Regions from separate parts of the Rhizobium sp. LEGMi-198b genome, predicted to be linked through region 1. Evidence: riboswitches for the same ligand, from Rfam matches in the RefSeq annotation. Region 1 holds a riboswitch; the other holds the start of a gene.
What was found. A riboswitch is a leader RNA that binds a small molecule or an ion and turns the genes downstream of it on or off. The one in region 1 is predicted to bind S-adenosylmethionine.
Positions count from the first base shown of each region.

Region 1 (10,251 bases):
ACGTCGCTGTCTTCGACCGGGCGCATCAGTTCGGCAAGATGTGCACCCTTGCGGGCCGGCGCCAGATGCGGGCCTTCGAGATGCAGGCCGACGACGCCTCGGTTGGCCTTGACGGCTTCGGTCGCCGCCTCGATCGCCGCCGTCGTCGTCGCAGCGATATCGGTGATCAGCGTCGGCAGCAGCGCCGTCGTACCATAGGGGCGATGCCCCTCGGCGATCGTATACATGGCTTCCGGCGAAGGGCCGTCGTTCAGCATGCAGCCGCCACCGCCGTTCACCTGTGCGTCGATGAAGCCGGGGGACAGGACGCCGCCGTCAAGGCGGATCACTTCGGCATTATCCGGCACATTGTTGGCGGCGGTGATCGCCTGCACCCGGCCATTGCCGGTCACCAAGGCGCTGTCCTCGTGAAACCGTTCGCCGTCGAAGACGCGGGCGCCGGTAAAGACCTTGTAATCCATCACATGGTCTCCGTTACCTTGAGAAGATTAGCCGGCTTATCCGGATCGAATCCCTTGCGACGCGTCACGGATTCGATGAGGCGATAATAGCAGAGCAGCGACACCAGCGGGTCGAGCAAACCGTTGCCGGTGGTCGGCATGCGAAGGTTGATGCCGGGTAGCGGAGCGGTAGAGAAGGAGACGGCGGTGGCGCCGAGCTTCTGCAGGCGCTCCAGCGCCTGGGCATTGTTGGCAAAGGCGGCATCGTCGGGCGAAAAGGCAACAATCGGGAAGCCCGGCTGCACTAGCCGCATCGGTCCGTGCATCAGCTCGGCAAGCGAAAAGGCTTCGGCATGCAGGCCAGAGGTTTCCTTGGCCTTCAGGGCTGCCTCCAGCGCAATGGCGAATGCTGGACCGCGACCGCCGGTATAAAGCGATGTCGCGTTGAACAGCACGTCCTCGGCGGCCTTGCCGTCGATCCCCGATGTCGCTGCAAGCGCTTCCGGCAATTTGGCGAGGCCGGCGGCAAGCGCCTGGTTTCCCGAGATCGCGGCGGTGACGCCGGCGAGCGCTGCGACGGAGGCAATGAAGGATTTCGTGGCGGCGACGCTCTTTTCCGGGCCGGCGTTGAGACCGAGCACGATATCGGCCTCCTTGGCGAGCGGGCTGTCGGTGACGTTGACGACGGCGATCGTGGTGGCACCACCTTGCTTGGCGGCGGCCTGCAGCGCGATGATGTCGGGGCTGCCGCCGGATTGCGATACGGTGAAGTGGATGCCGCCCTTTAGATGCAGGGGGGCGCCATAGACCGAGGCGATCGACGGACCGACCGAGGCGACGGGTACGCCATGGGAGATTTCGAAGAGATATTTGAAGAAGGTGGCGGCATGGTCGGAAGACCCGCGTGCGGCCGTGGTGATCACGGAGGGGCGGGTAGAGACGAAGAGCTTTGCGATCTCAGCAAAGACGGGCTTTTCTTTCTCAAGCAGCGCCGCGACAACATCCGGCGACTGGCCGGCTTCCGTCAGCATCAGGGATTGGGTCTCGCTCATAGGTCATCTCCAATTCTCAATTCGGCAACGAAATCATAGGCATCGCCGCGATAATGCGAGCGGGTGTATTCAACGACGCGCTGGTCTTCCAGGCGTGAAATACGTTCGATCAAAAGCGCGGGCGCGCCGGCTTTGACGTTGAGGATCGACGCGGAGGTCGGATCGAGCGTCACGGCTGTCAGTCGTTGCAGGGCCCGGACCGGCTTGAAGCCGTTTCCAGCCAGCGCATCATAGAGCGAACCCTCGGAAACCGCATCCTCGCCGACGAATTTGATCGGTACGACGGCGCGCTCGATGGCGAGCGGCTGGCCATCGGCCAGGCGCAAGCGATCGAGCCGCAGCACGGGCTCGTCCTGGCCGAGACCGAGCAGAAAGGATTCTTCGGGGGCCGGCGTGCTGACGCTGCGCGACAGGATCCTTGCCGCCGGCTCGCGGCCGCGCGAGCGCATATCGGCGGAGAAGGAGGAGAGGCGCCAGAGTGATTGTTCGATACGCTCGACGCGCTGCGACACGAAAGTACCGCTGCCATGGCGCGACTCGATCGCGCCGGAGGCCAGCAGATCGCGATAGGCGGTGCGGACCGTGACGCGGCCGACCTGCAATGCCTCGGCCAGATCGCGCTCGCCTGGCAGAGCCGCTCCCGATTTCAGCAGGCCTTCCTGGATGAGCCCGGTCAGCGCCTGGGCCAAGCGCTTGTACAGCGGGCCGCTCATGGCCGCGTCGCGCAGGCCGCGACTGTTCAATTCAGCGACTAAACTGGTTCTATCCATGGGTCCTTCATAGAACCTATTTAGAACCAATCTGCAAGATGAATCTGATCTGCGGGCTAAAATTCAATCGGCTGGGCGCGGTGCGCCCGGCCGGCAATTCCGTGATTGGGTATCTTCAGCTCAGTTCTTGGTGAAGATGTAATCAGTTTCCTGCCGCAGCACTTCGCCGGGACGAAGAACGGCGTTGGGGAAGCCCTGGTGGTTGATGGCATCCGGCCAGACCTGGGTTTCCAGGCAGAACCCTGCGAAGGGGCCGATCTTGCGGCCATCGTGGCCGGGAACGGGAACATCCAGCTTGAAACCGGCATAGAACTGCACCCCTGGCTCGGTCGTGCGCACTTCCAGCGAAACGCCGGAATTGACGCTGCGCGCCAGCACCACCGAGCGCTTGGCGGTACGTTCGGACGACAGGCAGAAATTATGGTCGTAGAGCGCCTGTTCGGTCCCATCGAAGCGCATCATCGGCGCCATTTCGCGGAAATCGAAGACGGTACCGGCGACGGGGCGCACTTCGCCCGTCGGCACCTGCTTTTCATCCGTCGGGGTATAGTGGTCGGCGGCGATCATGATGTCGTGGCCGAGCGCGTCGTCGTGGCCATCGAGGTTGAAATAGGCGTGCTGGCAGACATTGGCGAGCGTCGGCTGATCGGCCGTCGATTCATAGGTGACCGAGAATTCACCGTTGCCATGCACCCAATAGGTCGCCTGGATCGTGCAATTGCCAGGATAGCCGGCGCGGCCATCGGGATCGACGATCTTCAGCACGACGCGGTCGATGGCGTGTTCGACGATCGTCCAGTTGCGCTTGGCGGTGTTATCCTTGCCGCCATGCAGATGGGTGACGCCTTTTTCGTTGAGGTCGAGCTGATATTCCTTGCCGTCCAGCGTGAAATGGCCGGCGCCGATGCGGTTGGCGCAGCGGCCGGGCGTGGCGCCGAAATAGGAGGAATGGGCCGGATAATCGGCGAAGTCATCGAAGCCGAGCAGCAGGGACGGGCTATGGCCGTCCAGCCGCAGGTCCTGAATGACGGCGCCCCAGGTCATGATGTGAGCCGTCAGGCCGCCGCCGACGATCTTGACGCGATAGACCGTTTCTCCATCGGCCGTCGTCCCGAAAACTTCCCGCTCCAAATTGTCTTTCGTCATATCAGCTCATCCATTCCCATTGAAAATTCGAGGCCTGACCCTGCCCCCATTTGCGCCGGTCCGCAATCTGTCGATTGCGAAATTTAGAGGCGGCGGGTGGCCGATCAAGTGCCGCTCGGGTTTCTCCCGACGGCTTCGGAACCGGCAGACTGCGCCGGAAATGTGCAATGCGTACGACAGGCCGGCGAGGTGTTTTGTTCGGGTTTGCCGCGGTCTTGTGCCTAGCCATCGCCATCAAGCATGCATGATGAAGACAAGCAGGCAATCAATGTAGATTGTCTCAGCGGGACAGTTCCTTCGTCGCCCTCTCCAAACCACCAAGCGTCAGCGGGTACATCCGCTCGGCAAGCAGACGGCGGATGATTGAGATCGAGGTGGTGTGGGTCCAATAGTTTTCGGGCACGGGATTGAGCCAGACGCATTTGCGGAAATGGCCGGTGATACGGCTGAGCCAGGCTTCGCCGGCCTCCCTGTTCCAATGTTCCACGGAGCCGCCCGGATGGGTGACCTCATAGGGGCTCATCGAGGCATCGCCGACGAAGACGACGCGATAGTCGGGACCGAAGGTGCGGATCAGGTCGGCCGTTGCGGTAATATCGGCGCGCCGGCGGCGATTGTCCTTCCATACGCCTTCGTAGAGGCAGTTGTGAAAATAGAAATATTCCATGTGCCGGAATTCGGCGCGGGCGGCGGAGAATAGTTCCTCGACCACACGGATATGATCATCCATCGAACCGCCGACATCGAAGAACATCAACAGTTTGACGGCATTGCGCCGCTCCGGCCGGGTCTGGACGTCGAGATAGCCGTGCTCTGCGGTGGAGCGGATCGTTCCGGAAAGATCGAGCTCTTCGGCAGCTCCTTCGCGCACCCAGCGGCGGAGCCGTTTCAGCGCCACTTTGATGTTGCGGGTGCCGAGTTCGACGCTGTCGTCGAGATTTTGAAACTCGCGCCGGTCCCAGACTTTCGCCGCCTTGCGGTGACGGGACGCGTCCTGGCCGATGCGCACGCCTTCGGGGTTATAGCCATAGGCGCCGAACGGCGACGTGCCTGCCGTACCGATCCATTTCGAGCCGCCCTGGTGCCGGCCCTTCTGTTCGGCAAGACGCTGATGCAGCGTCTCCATCAGCTTTTCGAAGCCGCCGAGCGCCTCGACCAGTTTCTTCTCCTCGTCTGTCAGATGTTTTTCGGCGAGTTTGCGCAGCCATTCCTCGGGGATCGCGACCTGCTCGGCCGGCGGCGCATCGCTGCCGACCGCCTCGACACCGCGGAAGTAATCGGCAAAGACCTGGTCGAAACGGTCGATGAAGCGCTCGTCCTTGATCAGCGCCGCACGGGCCAGATAGTAGAAGGCTTCGACGTCGTAATCGGCGATCCCTTCTTCCATCCCCTCCAGAAGCGACAGGAATTCCCGGAGCGTCACCGGAACCTTCGCTTCCTTCAGCTTCAGGAAGAAGGGAATGAACAAGCTCAGAACCTCTCTTGGCCGATCTCCTCGAGATCATAGGGCGTCGTCTGGTAGATCTCGTTGATCCAGTTGCCGAAAAACAGATGCGCATGGCTGCGCCAGCGGTTCTGCGGCGCGATTTCCGGGTCGTTATGCGGGAAATAATTGTGCGGCATCTTGATCGGCACGCCCGCGTTCACATCCCGAAAATATTCGTCCGCCAGCGAGGTGGAATCATACTCCACGTGATTGAACATGTAGAGCCGGTTGCAGGCCTGCTCGTGGACCAGACAGACGCCCATCTCGCTGGAGTCCATCAGGATCTGTAGCCCCGGCACCTTTTCGATGTCGGCACGGCGCACTTCCGTCCAGCGCGAGACCGGTATGGCGAAATCATCGGAGAAGCCGTTGAGATAGACCGAGGACGGCTTCAGGTTTTGGTGGCGATAGACCCCGAAGGCTTTTTCCTTCAGCGTATATTTCGGCACCCTATGGAAATGATAGGCAGCCGCCATCGCGCCCCAGCAGACGTTCATTGTGGAATGGACATTGGTCGCCGTCCAGTCGAAGATCTGCTGCATCTCGTCCCAGTAGGTGACCTCCTCATAATCCAGAAGCTCGATAGGCGCGCCGGTGATGATGAAGCCGTCGTATTTGCGGTGCTTCACCTCCTCCCAAGTCTGGTAGAAGGCGAGCAGATGCTCTTCCGATGTGTTCTTGGCCTTGTGGCCGCCGACGCGGATCAGCGAAAATTCCACCTGCAAGGGCGAGGCGCCGACAAGGCGCGCCATCTGCACTTCGGTCTTGATCTTGTTCGGCATGAGATTGAGAAGCCCGATCTGAAGGGGGCGGATATCCTGCCGGATCGCCACCGTTTCGGTCATCACCCGCACACCCTCGCTCTGGAGGGCTTCGAACGCGGGCAGCGTATCGGGAATCTTGATGGGCATCGTTATCACTCGACAAAAACAAAAAAACCGGCCGCGATAAGAATCGCTACCGGTCCGCACGCGGCCCTTTAGCGACTTTTTTAACGTGGCTGCAAGCCGGCCGGCCAAATCACCACGGGAGAAATTCAATAGACCTGCTGCCCCTGCGGGTCAATGGGCAAGCTTTTCCGGGAAAAGCGGGCGGTTGCGTATGTCGGTTGTCGCCTACAGATGATTAAGGAGCGCCTGCATGCCATAGCCGAGACGCAGCCTGGCGTCCTCGATCGGCAGCCAGAAGAAACGGAAGCCAATCGGATCGCCGCCGCCGAACGGCGTCATTTCATAGTGAAGCCAGGTGGCGGGCGCCGTCTCGGAGATGCGGCAGCGGAAATAGTGCCGCTGATGATGGTGCTCGCGCCCATCCTTTTCGAACCGATAGTCATGAATGCCGAGCGGATGGAGTTCGTCCGGCGCAAAACCGGTTTCCTCCTCGAATTCGCGCGCCGCCGCCGTTGCGATGCCTTCGCCGGGTTCGACAGTGCCGCCGGGAACCTGGAGTTCGACGGCGGGAAAATCCGGCTCGTCGAATACCAGCAAATGCCGACCGCTCAGCGCGTAGATCAAGACCTTCACGGCATCCGGCTGCATCATTTCCCCTGCCCGCGCGCCATGAAGGCGAGGCGTTCGAAGAGATGGACATCCTGCTCGTTCTTCAGCAAAGCCCCATGCAGCTTTGGCAAGACGCTCTTCGCGTCGCCGCGCAGCGTGGCCGGATCGACGTCGTCGGCGACGAGGAGGCGAATCCAGTCGAGCGCTTCGGAGGTGGAGGGCTTCTTCTTCAGCCCCGGCACATCGCGGATCTCGAAAAATTGGGTGAGGGCTGCCCGCACCAGTGTCTGCTTGATGCCGGGATAGTGCACCTCGACGATGCGCGTCAGCGTTTCGGCATCGGGAAAGCGGATATAATGGAAGAAGCAGCGGCGCAGGAAAGCATCCGGCAGCTCCTTTTCATTATTCGAGGTGATGATGACGATCGGCCGGACGGCGGCGCGGATCGTTTCGCCGGTCTCATAGACATGGAACTCCATGCGGTCGAGTTCCTGCAGCAGATCGTTCGGGAATTCGATGTCGGCCTTGTCGATCTCATCGATCAGCAGCACGCATTTCTGCGAGGCCGTAAATGCCTGCCAGAGCTTGCCTTGGCGGATGTAGTTCCTGACGTCATTGACGCGCACGTCGCCCAACTGGCTGTCGCGCAGGCGCGAGACGGCATCATACTCGTAGAGACCCTGCTGCGCCTTCGTGGTCGATTTGATATTCCACTCGATGAGGTCGAGACCGAGGGCTGCGGCGACCTGACGAGCCAGTTCCGTCTTGCCCGTCCCAGGCTCGCCCTTCACCAAAAGCGGTCGTTCCAGCCGAATGGCGGCGTTGACGGCGACCATCAGATCCTTGTCGGCGATATAGTCCGCGGTGCCCTGAAATTGCATTGGAAGGCTTTCATCAATCTTTCGGGCGCAAGCTATCCCTTGGCCTAATTCGGTTCAAGGCGTGAAACGGTGTATATACCGAACGTGATCGCGCTGATGTATCGCATGGATGGACATGTGAGCAGGTCATGATTAACTGAGGATTAAGTGCGTCGCAGGGAAGTGTTGATGGCAGTTGAAACGCAAGCCAAGCCGAATAATGAGGGAGCGGACCGGGTCGGATACGACTTCAGCGTTCTCTATCGGCTGCGCATGATGTTTTCCGCCTTTTGGAATTCGGCGGTACGCATCAAGATTATTTCTCTTACGATTGCTTTGTTCGCGATTATTCTTGTCACGGCCTATGTCCAGGTTCTGCTCAACAACTGGAATGCGCCGTTTTATGATTCGCTGGCGCGGCGCGATACGGGAGCGTTCTTCCATCAGCTCGGCGTCTTCGGCATTATTGCCGGCCTGCTTTTGGTCCTCAACGTCGTGCAGGCATGGCTCAATCAAATGACCGCGCTTTATATGCGCGAGGGCCTGGCGCGCGATCTCGTCGACCAGTGGCTGCAGGCCAAGCGCGCGCTTCGTCTGGCCTCCTCCGGCCTGATCGGCGTCAATCCGGACCAGCGGCTGCACGAGGATGCGCGCAATCTTGCCGAAAGCACGACGGGCCTTGCGATCGGTCTGGTGCAGGCGACCATCCTGCTCCTGAGCTTCATCGGCGTGCTCTGGGAGCTGTCCAGCGGCATGGTCTTCAATTTCAAGGGCATGAGCTTTTCCATTCCCGGCTACATGGTCTGGGCGGCAATCATCTATGCCGGCTCTGCCTCGTTCCTGAGCCAGCTCGTTGGCCGCCGGCTGGTGCGGCTGAATGCCGACCGCTATTCCAAGGAAGCCGAGCTGCGCTTTGCGCTGATGCATGCCAACGAGCATATGCCGGCGATCACCATTGCGGGCGGCGAGGAGAATGAGCGCCGGCGGATCAATCTCGATATTTCCGCCGTGCTTGCCGTCATCCGTCAGCTCGCCATTGCCAACACCAATCTCACCTGGGTTTCGGCCGGTTATGGCTGGCTGGTGCTGATCATTCCGATCCTGGTGGCCGCGCCCGCCTATTTCTCCGGCGGGCTGACCATCGGTCAATTGATGGTGGCGGTCGGTGCCTTCAACCAGGTCAATACCGCCTTGCGCTGGTATGTCGCCAATTTCGGCCCGATCGCGGAATGGCGCGCCACGCTGATGCGCGTCACCGATTTCCGCCAGGCGCTGACCGAGATGGATGACGGCAAGGTCATGCCGCATACCATTGCTTTCGAGCATGCCGCGCTCGGTGAAATGGTCTGGACGGATATGGAGATTTCCACCAAGACCAGCGAGGATATCATCGAGAACGGTTTCCGTATCCGCGAGGGCACGGTGACGATTGCCGCCGGCGAGCACATCATGGTCAACGGCGATCATGGCGTGAACCGCAGGCTGCTGTTCCAATCGCTGGCGCATCAATGGAATTGCGGCTCCGGAAAGATCAGCCTGCCGCCGATGGAAGACATGTTGTTCATGCCGCACACGCCCTATGTGCCTGGCGGTACGCTACGCGAAGCGATCAGTTTCCCCGAGGATCGGGACACCTATGACGATGCCGCCGTCGAGGCTGCGATGGACAAGGTCGGCCTCGGCCGCCTGAAGAGCCGGCTCGATACGCAGGCGCGCTGGGACCGGCTCCTTGACAATGACGAGCAAAAGGCGCTCGCCTTCGCGCATCTGCTGCTGGCGCAACCGAAATGGATCATCCTCGATGAAGTTATGGAAGGGCTGGAGCCGGATATCCAGGCCAAGTTCTCGGCGCTGCTGACGGAGTTCACTGACGCCACCGTGATTTATATCGGCCGCTCCGAAGCCTATCTTCAGGCAATGTCGCCGCGCGTCCTGCATCTTCAGGCGCTGGTGCAGCACGAGGAGGTCGTTGCCTCAGTCGTGCCGCGGGCGGCGGTGGTACCGGACGTAAGCCCCAAGAGGGCGAATGGGCCGTCGCGGTAGCTTTGTGGCGGAGCCCTATCTCGCCCGGGCGAGATAGTCCCGAATTCGCTCAGCATGCGAGATCATGCACAAAAACAAAAACGCCCCGTCCGTGAAGACAGGGCGTTTTCCGTGAAACGATAGGCCGATCGCTCAGTCCTTGGCGCGCTCGACGTAGGAGTTGTCTTCCGTGGCGATGACGACGCGGGTGCCGGCGTTGATGTGCGGCGGAACCATGGTGCGCACGCCGTTCGACAGCATGGCGGGCTTGTAGGACGAGGATGCCGTCTGGCCCTTCACGACCGGTTCGGTCTCGGTGATTTCCAGCGTGACATGGCGCGGCAGTTCGAGTGCCAGTGGAACGCCTTCGTGGATCGACAGGATGCAGGTCATGCCTTCCTGGAGATAGGCCTTCTGGTCGCCCATGGTCTCGACGTCGACGACGACCTGGTCGTAGGTGGCCGGGTTCATGAAGTGGAAGCCTTCACCGTCTTCGTAGAGGTACTGGAAGTTCACGTCTTCGACGAAGGCGCGCTCGACCTGCTCGGTGGTGCGCCAGCGCTCGGACACCTTCACGCCGTCAACGATGCGGCGCATGTCGACCTGGGTGACCGGCGTGCCCTTGCCCGGATGAAAGTTCTGAGCGGTGAGAACGACGTAGAGTTTGCCGTCGACATCGAGAACGTTGCCCTTGCGGACTGAAGAGGCGATGACCTTGACCATAAGACTTCCTTGTAACGCTGCCCTTTGCGTCGTAGAGGGACTGTCGAAATGCACCTCGAGACGCAGCTATTGTTTGCTTGGGGGCGCAAGTACCCTAAATCAGCAGAAATAGCCACCCCCATCCCCGGCGATCCCGAGAAGAAAGCGCGCAATGGAGCCAACGAGCAGCAAAGCGTCCCCCTGGTGGACCCGCAGCGTGCACGCGGACCGGCGGCCGTTCCTGATTGGCCGCAATGCCATCCAGGCGGCGCTG
Region 1 covers NZ_JBSYVH010000004.1:235,212-245,462, forward strand. The annotation lists gene nagA (N-acetylglucosamine-6-phosphate deacetylase) at 1-461, opposite strand, end outside; gene ACXHXG_RS17585 (SIS domain-containing protein) at 461-1,492, opposite strand; gene ACXHXG_RS17590 (GntR family transcriptional regulator) at 1,489-2,262, opposite strand; gene ACXHXG_RS17595 (aldose epimerase family protein) at 2,383-3,408, opposite strand; gene ACXHXG_RS17600 (vWA domain-containing protein) at 3,689-4,876, opposite strand; gene metA (homoserine O-acetyltransferase MetA) at 4,879-5,805, opposite strand; SAM riboswitch at 5,854-5,931, opposite strand; gene ACXHXG_RS17610 (NUDIX hydrolase) at 6,010-6,432, opposite strand; gene ACXHXG_RS17615 (AAA family ATPase) at 6,432-7,274, opposite strand; gene ACXHXG_RS17620 (ABC transporter ATP-binding protein/permease) at 7,443-9,296, shown strand; gene efp (elongation factor P) at 9,429-9,998, opposite strand; gene epmA (EF-P lysine aminoacylase EpmA) at 10,150-10,251, shown strand, end outside.

Region 2 (10,251 bases), on a different contig from region 1:
TGATGTCCGTGGCCGCGCCGTGCAGCTTGGGCCGCTGTTGGACGCAATTCTCGCCCGGCACAGCTATCCGGCCCCGGTTGCCCGGCTGCTGGCCGAGGCGGTGGTGCTGACCGTGTTGCTCGGCACTTCGCTGAAGTTCGAGGGCAAGTTCACCGTGCAGACGAAGAGCGACGGGCCGGTCGACCTTCTGGTCGCCGATTTCTCGACGCCGGAGAACGTCCGCGCCTATGCCCGTTTCGATGACGAGGCGCTGGCCAAGGCCGTGGCTGCCGGCAAGACCGAACCGGAACAATTGCTCGGCAAGGGCGTCCTCGCCTTCACCATCGATCAGGGTCGCTTCAGCCAGCCCTATCAGGGGATCGTCGCGCTTGACGGCGCGTCGCTCGAGGAGATCGCCGGCACCTATTTCCGCCAGTCGGAACAGATCCCGACGCGTGTCCGCCTCGGGGCCGCCGAATTGTTCGATCGCGATGAGGCCGGCAAGCCGCGCCATCGCTGGCGGGCGGGCGGCCTTGTAGCGCAGTTTCTGCCGGAAGCTCCGGAGCGCATGCGCCAGCCGGACTTCCATGGCGGCGACGGTGACACCAGCCTGCGCGTACACGTCGAGGATGACGCCTGGGCGGAAGCCCGCTCACTGGTCGAGACGATCGACGCCGACGAATTGACCGATCCGCAGGTCGGTACCGAGCGTTTGCTATTCCGCCTCTTCCATGAGCGCGGCGTGCGCGTTTATGAGCCCAAGGCGGTTTTTGACCGCTGCACCTGTTCGCGCGATAAGCTGAAGGGTGTGTTGCGGGGGTTCTCCGCCGAGGAGGTCGAAGCGAGCCAGGAGAACGGCGAAATCGCCGTCACCTGCGAGTTCTGCTCGACGACCTATCGCTTCGAGGTGTCCGAGGTGACGGCCGCCTGAGCAATCTCAGGAAAGTGCGAAGAGCAAAAATGGAGCGGTGAGGCGATGCCGTGAAAGGCCGACCGCTCCAGCGAGCTTCAGTTCAGCGTCCGCAGCAGGTTGGGCGTATCCAGCGAGAAGGCGGGGATCTTGACGTGAAACAGCTTCCCGTCATCCGTCTCCATCTGATAGTGGCCGAACATCATGCCCGATGGCGTGTCGAGCGGGCAGCCTGAGGAATATTCATAGGTATCGCCGGGCCGCAGCCTGGGCTGCTCGCCCACGACGCCCGGCCCGGTCACCTCATCCACCATGCCGTTCTGATCGGTGATGTGCCAATAGCGCGTCACCAGCCGCACGGTGACGGTCGAGTGGTTGGAAATGATGATACGGTAACCCCAGACGTAACGATCGTCTTCCGGATCGGATTGCTCCTCCAGATAAAAGGGTTCGACAACAACTTCGATGTCGTGTGTTAGTGCGCGATACATGCCTGACACCTTGGTCACTACTCCGAAACGTCGCGCGCTCAAACGAACGCACAAAGGACGCTCCAGCATTTAAGTCTAGGGCACCTTATCCGCTTTCTATGATCCCACGGAAAGCGGGATACTTAGGGGTATCCTATAAAGCGACCTGTTCCGTCAAGGAATGGATTGGTGAAAACGCCTTTGACGGATTAAACCATTCGGATTTTCAGATGTTAGGAATAACTCTAAAGGTTAATTGTCGGCGGTCGAAAGTATAGGCGCACGGTTCGTTTTCGAGATGTGTAAGCCCGCCCGAACAATATTCGGGCGGGTTTGGGTAGATATAGTCAGGCGGAAACTTGTGCCAGCGCGCGGGCGAAATCCTCGACCAGATCTTCGCTGTCCTCGATCCCCGCGGAAAAGCGCACCGTTCCCGGCGAAATACCGAGTTCGGCACGGGCCTCGTCGGTGAGGTTCTTGTGCGTGGTGGTGGCGGGATGGGTGATCAGGCTCTTGGAGTCGCCGAGATTGTTGGAAATCTTGACGATCTCCAGCGCGTTCTGCAGCTTGAAGGCCGCTTCCTTGCCGCCCTTCAGCTCGAAGGCCACCAGCGTCGAGCCGCCGGTCATCTGCTTGGCGATGATGTCTGCCTGCGGATGGTCCTTGCGGCCGGGATAGATCACCTTGCCGACCTTGCTCTGTTCCGCGAGGAAATCTGCGACCTTGGCGGCATTCTGCGTCTGCTGCTTGACGCGCAGCGGCAGCGTTTCGATGCCCTTCAGCAGCGTCCAGGCAGTGAACGGTGACATGGCCGGACCGGTGTGGCGGAAATAATCGTGCAGGTTTTCGTCGATCCACTGCTTGTCGGAGAGGATGACGCCGCCGAGCGAGCGGCCCTGGCCGTCGATGTGTTTGGTCGCGGAATAGACGACGATGTGCGCACCGAGCTCCAGAGGCTTCTGGAACAGCGGCGTTGCGAAGACGTTGTCGACCACGACCTTGGCGTCGATCTGGTTGGCGAGCTTGGCGACGGCGGCGATATCCACGACTTCCAGCGTCGGGTTGGTCGGGCTTTCCAGGAAGAACACCTTGGTATTCGGTCGGATGGCCTTTTCCCAGTTCTCGATGAAGCGGCCATCGACCAGCGTGCATTCGATGCCATATTTCGGCGCCAGCGTCTCGACCACCCAGCGGCAGGAGCCGAAGAGGGCACGGGCTGCGACGATATGATCGCCGGCCTTCAACTGGCAGAGAATGGCGGCAGAAACGGCGGCCATGCCGGAAGCGGTGGCGCGGGCATCTTCAGCGCCTTCGAGAGCGCACATGCGCTTCTCGAACATGTCGTTGGTGGGGCTGCCGTAGCGGGCGTAGATGAAGCCATCCGTCTCGCCCTTGAAGCGGGCTTCCGCGGCTTCCGAGGTGTCGTAGACGAAGCCCTGGGTCAGATAGATTGCTTCGGAGGTCTCGCCGAATTGCGAACGGAGCGTTCCGCCGTGAACGAGCTGGGTTGCGGGGCGCCAAGTCTTGCTCATGCCATCACCACTTTCAAAACAAAAAAACCGGTCGCGAAAGCAGACCGGTTTAACCCCGGTCCTTTTAGCCACTTGTTTAACGTGGCTGCAAGCCGACCGGCCAAATCACCACGGGATAAGTTGCAATACTGCCGTTGACCGCTTGCGTCAATTCCCTGAGTTTGGTTTTGTCTGCGGCAAATTATGGAAGAGGCATGATGGCTCGCACTACTGGAATTTTGGCCGATCGCGCAATTGCGGCGCTCTTCGAAGCGGGGCGGCTGACGAGCGAAAAGGAACTGGATGTCGATCAGATCCAGCCGGCGAGCCTTGACCTGAGGCTCAGTGCCCATGCTTTCCGTGTCCGCGCCAGCTTCATGCCTGGCCCGTCGCATCTTGTCGCCGACAAGCTCGACCGGCTGAAGCTGCATGTCGTCGATCTCTCGGAAGGCGCGGTATTGGAAACCGGCTGTGTCTACATCGTGCCGCTGATGGAGCGGCTCGACCTGCCGGCCGACATGTCCGCCTCCGCCAATCCGAAAAGCTCGACCGGCCGTCTCGACATCTTCACCCGCGTCATCACCGACCGCGCGCAGGAGTTCGACAAGATCCCGGCCGGCTATTCCGGCCCTCTTTATCTCGAAATCAGCCCGCGCACCTTCCCGATCGTCGTTCGTCGCGGCTCGCGCCTGTCGCAGATCCGCTTCCGCGTCGGCCAGGCCATGCTCTCCGAGCCGGAATTGCTGGCGCTGCACGAGAGCGAGACGCTGGTCGCCAGCAAGAAGCCGAACGTCACCGGCGGCGGCATAGCGCTCTCGATCGATCTGGCCGGCGACAAGGAAGGCCTGATCGGTTATCGCGGCAAGCACCACACCGCGGTCGTCGATGTCGACAAGAAGGCGCAGCACGATATTTTCGATTTCTGGGAGCCGCTCTATAGCCGCGGCCGCACCGAACTGATCCTCGATCCGGACGAGTTCTATATCCTCGTCTCGCGTGAGGCGGTCCATGTGCCACCGCATTATGCCGCCGAAATGACGCCCTTCGATCCCTTGGTCGGCGAATTCCGCGTTCATTACGCTGGCTTTTTCGACCCCGGCTTCGGCCACGCCCCCGCTGGCGGTCGCGGCAGCCGCGCCGTGCTGGAAGTGCGCAGCCACGAAGTCCCCTTCATCCTCGAAGACAGCCAGATCGTCGGCCGTCTGGTCTACGAGCACATGCTGGAACAGCCCTCCAGCCTCTACGGCTCCGGCCTCGGTTCCAACTATCAGGCGCAGGGCCTCAAGCTGTCGAAGCACTTCCGGCTGTGATCGCCTATTTGGCGGCCTTGACAGAGGCCGCCAACTGTTGGACATCTCTGAATGTCAGGCGGGTGTAGCTCAATGGTAGAGCAGCAGCTTCCCAAGCTGAATACGAGGGTTCGATTCCCTTCACCCGCTCCAGTTCTTCCTTCATAAACAGCTATTTATAGACGGCCTTACCGAGCGCCTACGCACTTGCCTGTCCGGTCCGAACGCGATGGGCGCACAAGCCTGATTTTCGACGACGGCTGGCGCCGGCGTCATCGCCACAACAATACCCATCTTCATTCAGGTTAATGCCAGATATTCCTGCCAAAAAACATCCCTCGACTGGAAGGGATGCCGATGCTCAATGTTGCGCTGCTTTACAGATTGAGGGCGATCTTCGCGCGCGGTGCATTGAGGATTTCCCGCCGCACGAAAGTGCCGCGCAGCGCGACGATCATCTGGAAGGATGGCAGCGTCAGCATCGGGCCAAAGGCCTTTCTGCGCAGGGGGATCGTTATCGATGCCCAACGCGGCAGCATCGATATCGGCCGGAATGTCTCCCTCAACGACTATACAATTCTGCTGGGACGCGGCGGCATCACGATCGGCAACGACGTGCGGATCGCCGCCCACGCCATGGTGGTGTCGTTCGACCACAATTTCGATGATCCCACACAGCCCATTCGCATGCAGGGCGTCACCAAGAAGCCCGTCGTCATCGAAGACGATGTCTGGATCGGCGCCGGGGCGAAAATTCTCGGCGGTTCTTATATATCCAAAGGTTGCGTCATCGGCGCCAATTCCGTCGTCAAGGGCAGAACCATACCCTATGGCGTCTATGTCGGCGCTCCCGCGAAGCTGATCAGGCGCCGGGGCGAAGCCGACAGCGTCAGACACGCGGATTTCGAACGGTTTTCTCTCTCCAAAAGAAAAGCGGACCGATAGGCTCCCTCAAACAAACAGGCGGGATGCGATGAAGCATCCCGCCTGTTTTCGTGTCGCGTTATTGCGTCAAGCAGCGTTGCGGGCTCAGAACTCCGTCCAATCCGCGTCCTTCGTGGGAGCCGCCACTGTCTGGCTGCTGCCGCCGAAGGCGCTCATCAGTTTTTGGCCGAGCGCGCGGGCAGGGGAGGGTGCCGGGCGTGCCTTCGTCCCCTCGACGGCGCGAACCGGAGCAACCGCCGGCCGCGGTGCGGGGCGGGTGACGGCGCGCGGCGCGTGGTTCGAGGGGGCCGCGGCAGCAACATAGTTGCCTTCGGTTCCGGTCATGCGGAACTGGCCGAGCAGGGCCGTCAGCGAGGCGGCTTCTGTTGCCAGGCTATGGCTGGCGGCGGTGCTTTCCTCAACCATGGCGGCGTTCTGCTGCGTGCCGTGATCCATGGCGTTGACGGCGGTGTTGATCTCCTGCAGGCCGGCCGATTGTTCGCGCGAGGCCTCTGCGATCGCGTGCACATGCCGGTTGATCTCCTGCACTTCCGAGACGATGACGTCGAGCGCCTTGCCGGTCTCGTCGACGAGATTGACGCCGGTCTGCACATGCGTGCTGGATGCGGTGATCAGCGATTTGATCTCCTTGGCGGCATTGGCCGAGCGCTGCGCCAGTTCGCGCACTTCCTGGGCGACGACCGCAAAGCCCTTGCCGGCTTCACCGGCGCGAGCGGCTTCGACGCCGGCGTTCAGAGCGAGAAGATTGGTCTGGAAGGCAATGTCGTCGATCACGCCGATGATGTTGCCGATCTCAGACGAGGATTTCTCGATCTGCTGCATGGCGCTGACGGCGTTGCGGACGATCTCGCCGGACCGTTCGGCGCCGGAGCGGGTGTGGGCGACAAGCTGGCTTGCTTCCTCCGCCCGCTTGGCGGCGTCCTTGACGGTAGTGGTGATCTGCTCGAGGGCGGCCGCCGTTTCTTCGACGGCGGCGGCCTGTTGTTCCGTGCGCTTGGAAAGCTCGTCGGCGGAGCCGCGGATTTCATTGGCGCCGGCGTTGATGGCGCGTGCATTGGCACCCACCGCCTGCATGGCCTCGTTCAGCTTGATGAGCGAATGGTTGAAATCCTGCCGTAGCTGATCGAGATGGGCGACGAACTGCGTGTTGATGTGGGTGACGAGATCACCTTGCGCTAAGCGCTTCAGACCGTCGCCGAGCGCCTGCACTGCCTGCTGCAGATGCGCGGCTTCGGTCGCCTGCCGCGCTTCACGTTCGGCGTGCTCGCTGTCGCTGAGATTACGGTCGACTTCGGCTTGCGCTTCCAGCCGGGCGCGTTCGATGGCGTTGTCGCGGAAAACGGAAACTGCCGAGGCCATTTGACCGATTTCGTCGCGACGGTCGAGACCTTCGATCTCGCTTGCCGTATCACCGCTGGCAAGCGTCACCATGCGGCGATGCAGGCGCGTCAGTGGCGTCGCAATGCCAGTCTGAGCGACATAGACGCCGAGGATCATGGCCAGAAGCGTCAGAGTGCCGAGAATGCCGAGCGTGTAGTTGATCGTGGTATTGACGTGGGCGGACACGGCATCGCCGCCATCATTCATCCGGTCGGTCAACTCATTGTTATTGGCCTGCATCTTGGCGACGAGCGCGGTCAGCTTGTCGCTGATGGCGGCCATATTCGCATTCGCGCCCTTGACGTCGCCGCTCTTGCGCTGGTCGATCACCTTGTTCGTCAGCGCTTCCAGCTCGTCTATGCCGGCGAGGATCTGATCCATCTGTGCTTTTTGGGCAGGAACCTGACTTTCGGCCTGCTTCAATCGGTCCTTGGCCTCGCCAAAGCGGCTTTTGCTGGCGGCAACCGTCTTGAAGGCGTCGCTGTCGGGGTCGAAATTCAGCATCATGCTTGCCTGCAGCACGGAGGCCAGAACGGAAGTGCTGGAGCGCGTGCCTTGGGTCGCCGCAACCGCCTCGTTGTCGAGGAAGGCGCTGTAGACCTGATCCGCCTTGCGGAATTCGCTGACGATGAAGAGCAGGCCGGCGAAGGAGATGATCCCGAAAAACAGGATCACGGCGAGCATCTTGGTTTTGATTTTCAGGTTCCTGAACATGACGATCCGTCCGAGGGATATCGCGCCGCACCGGAGGGTAGCGCGCAATGATCCGCTTTCCCTGGAGAAACGAAGGACATCGCGCTTGCTGCCTGGTGCACGCAAGTGAAGCCGAATTTTATGAGATACCTTGGCAAGCAAGGTTCGGACGACCTGCGTCATGCAATCGGCTTCCGGAGCCGACGTCGTCGGTGCCAAATAGAATCGATAGAGCTTAATCGACCGCTAACGCAGATATCTTCAAGGCTGGATTCTGCGGTGTATCCACGCTTTTCCAAGCATCGCAATACTGCGATGCGATTGCGTCGGCGGCTTTGCCTGAAGGGATCGTCGCGACCGACGGACAGGGCGGGATATTCTCCCTTCGGCACGACTCTGTTACACCGGTTTCGAAATCGGAAACCGCGAACCGACCGGAGGCTGGATCATCATCATGCGTGTTTGCCCTTCGGCGTTGGGATCCTTGGCAAGGCTTTTGGTATGCGCGGCGCTGATCCCCGCGTCCTGCACCATGCCTCTGGCGGCCCAAGAGGCGCCGCCGTCCGGCCTGCCGATCTTATTCGATTCGCGCGAGCGGCTGCCGAAGCCGGACCTTTCGTCGCTGGTCAGGCTGCGTTTCCTGACCTCCGTCGACTTCCCGCCCTTCAATTTCGCCGATCAGAATGGAAAGCTCGCCGGCTTTCATGTCGATCTTGCCCGCGAGATCTGCGACGAGCTCGGCATATCGGACAAATGTCAGATCCAGGCGCTGCCCTTCGATGAATTGCAGAGTGCGCTTGCTGCCTCGCAAGGGGATGCGGTGATCGCCGGCGTCGCGGTGACGTCCGAGCTGCGCAAGAGCTTTGCCTTTTCGCGTCCCTTTCTGATGTTGCCTGCCCGTTTCGTGCGCAATCTCAAAGCGTCGATCGACGGCACGACGGCCGCCGCCCTTACCGGTCATCCGGTAGGTGTGGTCAAGGGCACGGCGCATGAGGCGATGCTCGCCGCCTTTTTCCCCGCCATCAAGCAGGTGCCCTTCGACGACAAGGACGCGCTCCTGGCGGCAGTGAAGGACGGCAAGGTGGACGCCGCCTTTGCCGATGGGTTGCAACTATCCTTCTGGGTATCGTCGTCATCGGCCGAAAAATGCTGCGCGCTGTTCGACGGACCCTATCTCTCGCAGCAATTCCTTGGCGAGGGCATGACCATCATGTTGCGCCAGCAGGACGCCGATATAACGGCCGCGATCAACCATGCGCTGGCAACATTGTCACGCGATGGCCGGCTCCAGGAAATCTACCTGCGCTATTTTCCCTACGGCCTCTATTGAGGACGCTTCTCAGCCCTTGCGGTAGCGGGCAATGGCGCTGCGCTCAATGGCGGCGCAGGTGAGCTTGTCGAGACCAAGACGGTCGCGCAGCAAGCTGAGCAGGCGCAGCTCCTCCGCCTTGACCGAGAAATCGGCGGAAGCGACCTCTACGGCAAGCGCGTAGGCAGTGTCGTAGAGCCGCGCCGGCAGGGTGTCGCGCACCGTCTCCAGCACGATATCGAGCCCTTCGCTGCCTGCGAGAAGCTTGGCGCAATCGCGCGACACGGAGATCAGCCGCTCGTCATCGAAACCGTCAAAAACCGGGAGCGCGTGGATCAGCTCGCCGATCCGCCCCAATTCCTTGTCGTTCATCGTCCGATCGACGGCGGATGCTATCACCATGACGTATATCAGGGCTTCGTGGGCGGAGAGCGGCTTGTTCATGGCAGATCAAAATCCTTCAATTTGCCAGCAGACTAGAAAGTCGCGCCTCTCATGACAAGGGCTCGTGTCGGAAGCGCGGCGTCAGATTGTGATGTCAGATTGGATTAAGCGGGTTTTCCTTGGCAGGCGCCGGCCCGAGCGTTGATTTTCCGCCGACGCGCGGATCGTCGCCGTAGATGCCGCGCTTCTGCTGCTTTGCCTGTTCGGCAAGGGCGACCAGCGGCGATCCGGCCTCCGGCTCGGCCCAGCCGAACCGCACCAGCCATTCGCTGAGATCGACGCGAACATATCGGCAAGCGCCGATCACCGTACCCTGCCAGGTTGGGCTCGGTAGGTCGCAGTCGACGGTGCGGCCACGCAGATACATGCGGAAGGCGGTGCGCGCCGCCGCCCCGCAGGGCCAGTTCTTGCCGCTCGGCCCGGTGCACATCCGGTCGACATCGGTGGGAATAATCCCGGGAAGCTGCACGCTCTTGCCGCCAATGGTCAGTATGCCGGCGCGGTCTGAAAACGGCCGCACCAGTTCCACCGGCTTTGCCTGCTCGCTGGGCTTTTGATCACCGTCGGGCGACGCTTGCTGAGATGGCGGTTCTGCGGGCACGGTCCGGTGGGCCGCGGCCTCCCGCTCCCTGTCCACCTGATCGGCCGGCATCTGGTTTGCCGGTGTCTGGCCTATATCGGTCTGGTCGGAGGCCGCCGGAGTTGCCTGCGCCAGTTGCGTCTCGTTCGAATTTGCCGGCGTCGTCTTTCGCTGCGCCAACTCGGTGGACGCGCTGCTTTCCGGCAAAATTGCCGGCTGCACGGCTGCGGTGGAGCTGCCTTTGTCAATTTGAGCCGCGCTGTCGGCGACAAGAGCTTTCGCCGTCTCTTCCAGTGTCGACGTCGGAGTTATAGGCGGTTGATGGCTGTTGTCCGCCGCCGCGGCAATGGCGGCAGATTGTACGGCACTCGTATCGGCAGGTTGCTGGGCCGAAGCGGTTGTTGCCGGGACGGCGGCCTTTGCCATTTCCGTCGGAGCGAGCGTGCTCACGGCAGGTGTGCTTTCCGCTTTGGCTTTGGTCGATAAACCAGAACCATGCTCCTCGACTTGCACGGCAATCAGCGTCAGCCACGAACCGAGGACCACGCCTACGACGCTTGCAAGCCAAATATCACGACGCATCACAAGAAAACTTTCCTATTGGCTGGCCCAAATGATCCGTGCAATCCATTCGACATCCGCAAGATCGAAGCTTCGATTCGGATGTTCCGGGTTGAGCGACAGCAGTTCGATCGACCGCGCGGTTTGTCGCAGTAGCACCTTGGCCATGACTTCGCCCTC
Region 2 covers NZ_JBSYVH010000001.1:939,590-949,840, reverse strand. The annotation lists gene ACXHXG_RS04610 (Hsp33 family molecular chaperone) at 1-910, shown strand, start outside; gene apaG (Co2+/Mg2+ efflux protein ApaG) at 988-1,380, opposite strand; gene ACXHXG_RS04600 (O-succinylhomoserine sulfhydrylase) at 1,707-2,891, opposite strand; SAM riboswitch at 2,935-3,013, opposite strand; gene ACXHXG_RS04595 (2'-deoxycytidine 5'-triphosphate deaminase) at 3,086-4,180, shown strand; tRNA gene ACXHXG_RS04590 (tRNA-Gly) at 4,239-4,312, shown strand; gene ACXHXG_RS04585 (acyltransferase) at 4,517-5,104, shown strand; gene ACXHXG_RS04580 (methyl-accepting chemotaxis protein) at 5,189-7,198, opposite strand; gene ACXHXG_RS04575 (transporter substrate-binding domain-containing protein) at 7,710-8,507, shown strand; gene ACXHXG_RS04570 (tellurite resistance TerB family protein) at 8,517-8,930, opposite strand; gene ACXHXG_RS04565 (thermonuclease family protein) at 9,025-10,092, opposite strand; gene ACXHXG_RS04560 (S24 family peptidase) at 10,108-10,251, opposite strand, start outside.
Region 2: linked by a shared signal. The riboswitch ahead of ACXHXG_RS04600 (O-succinylhomoserine sulfhydrylase) and the one ahead of metA (homoserine O-acetyltransferase MetA) in region 1 are both predicted to bind S-adenosylmethionine.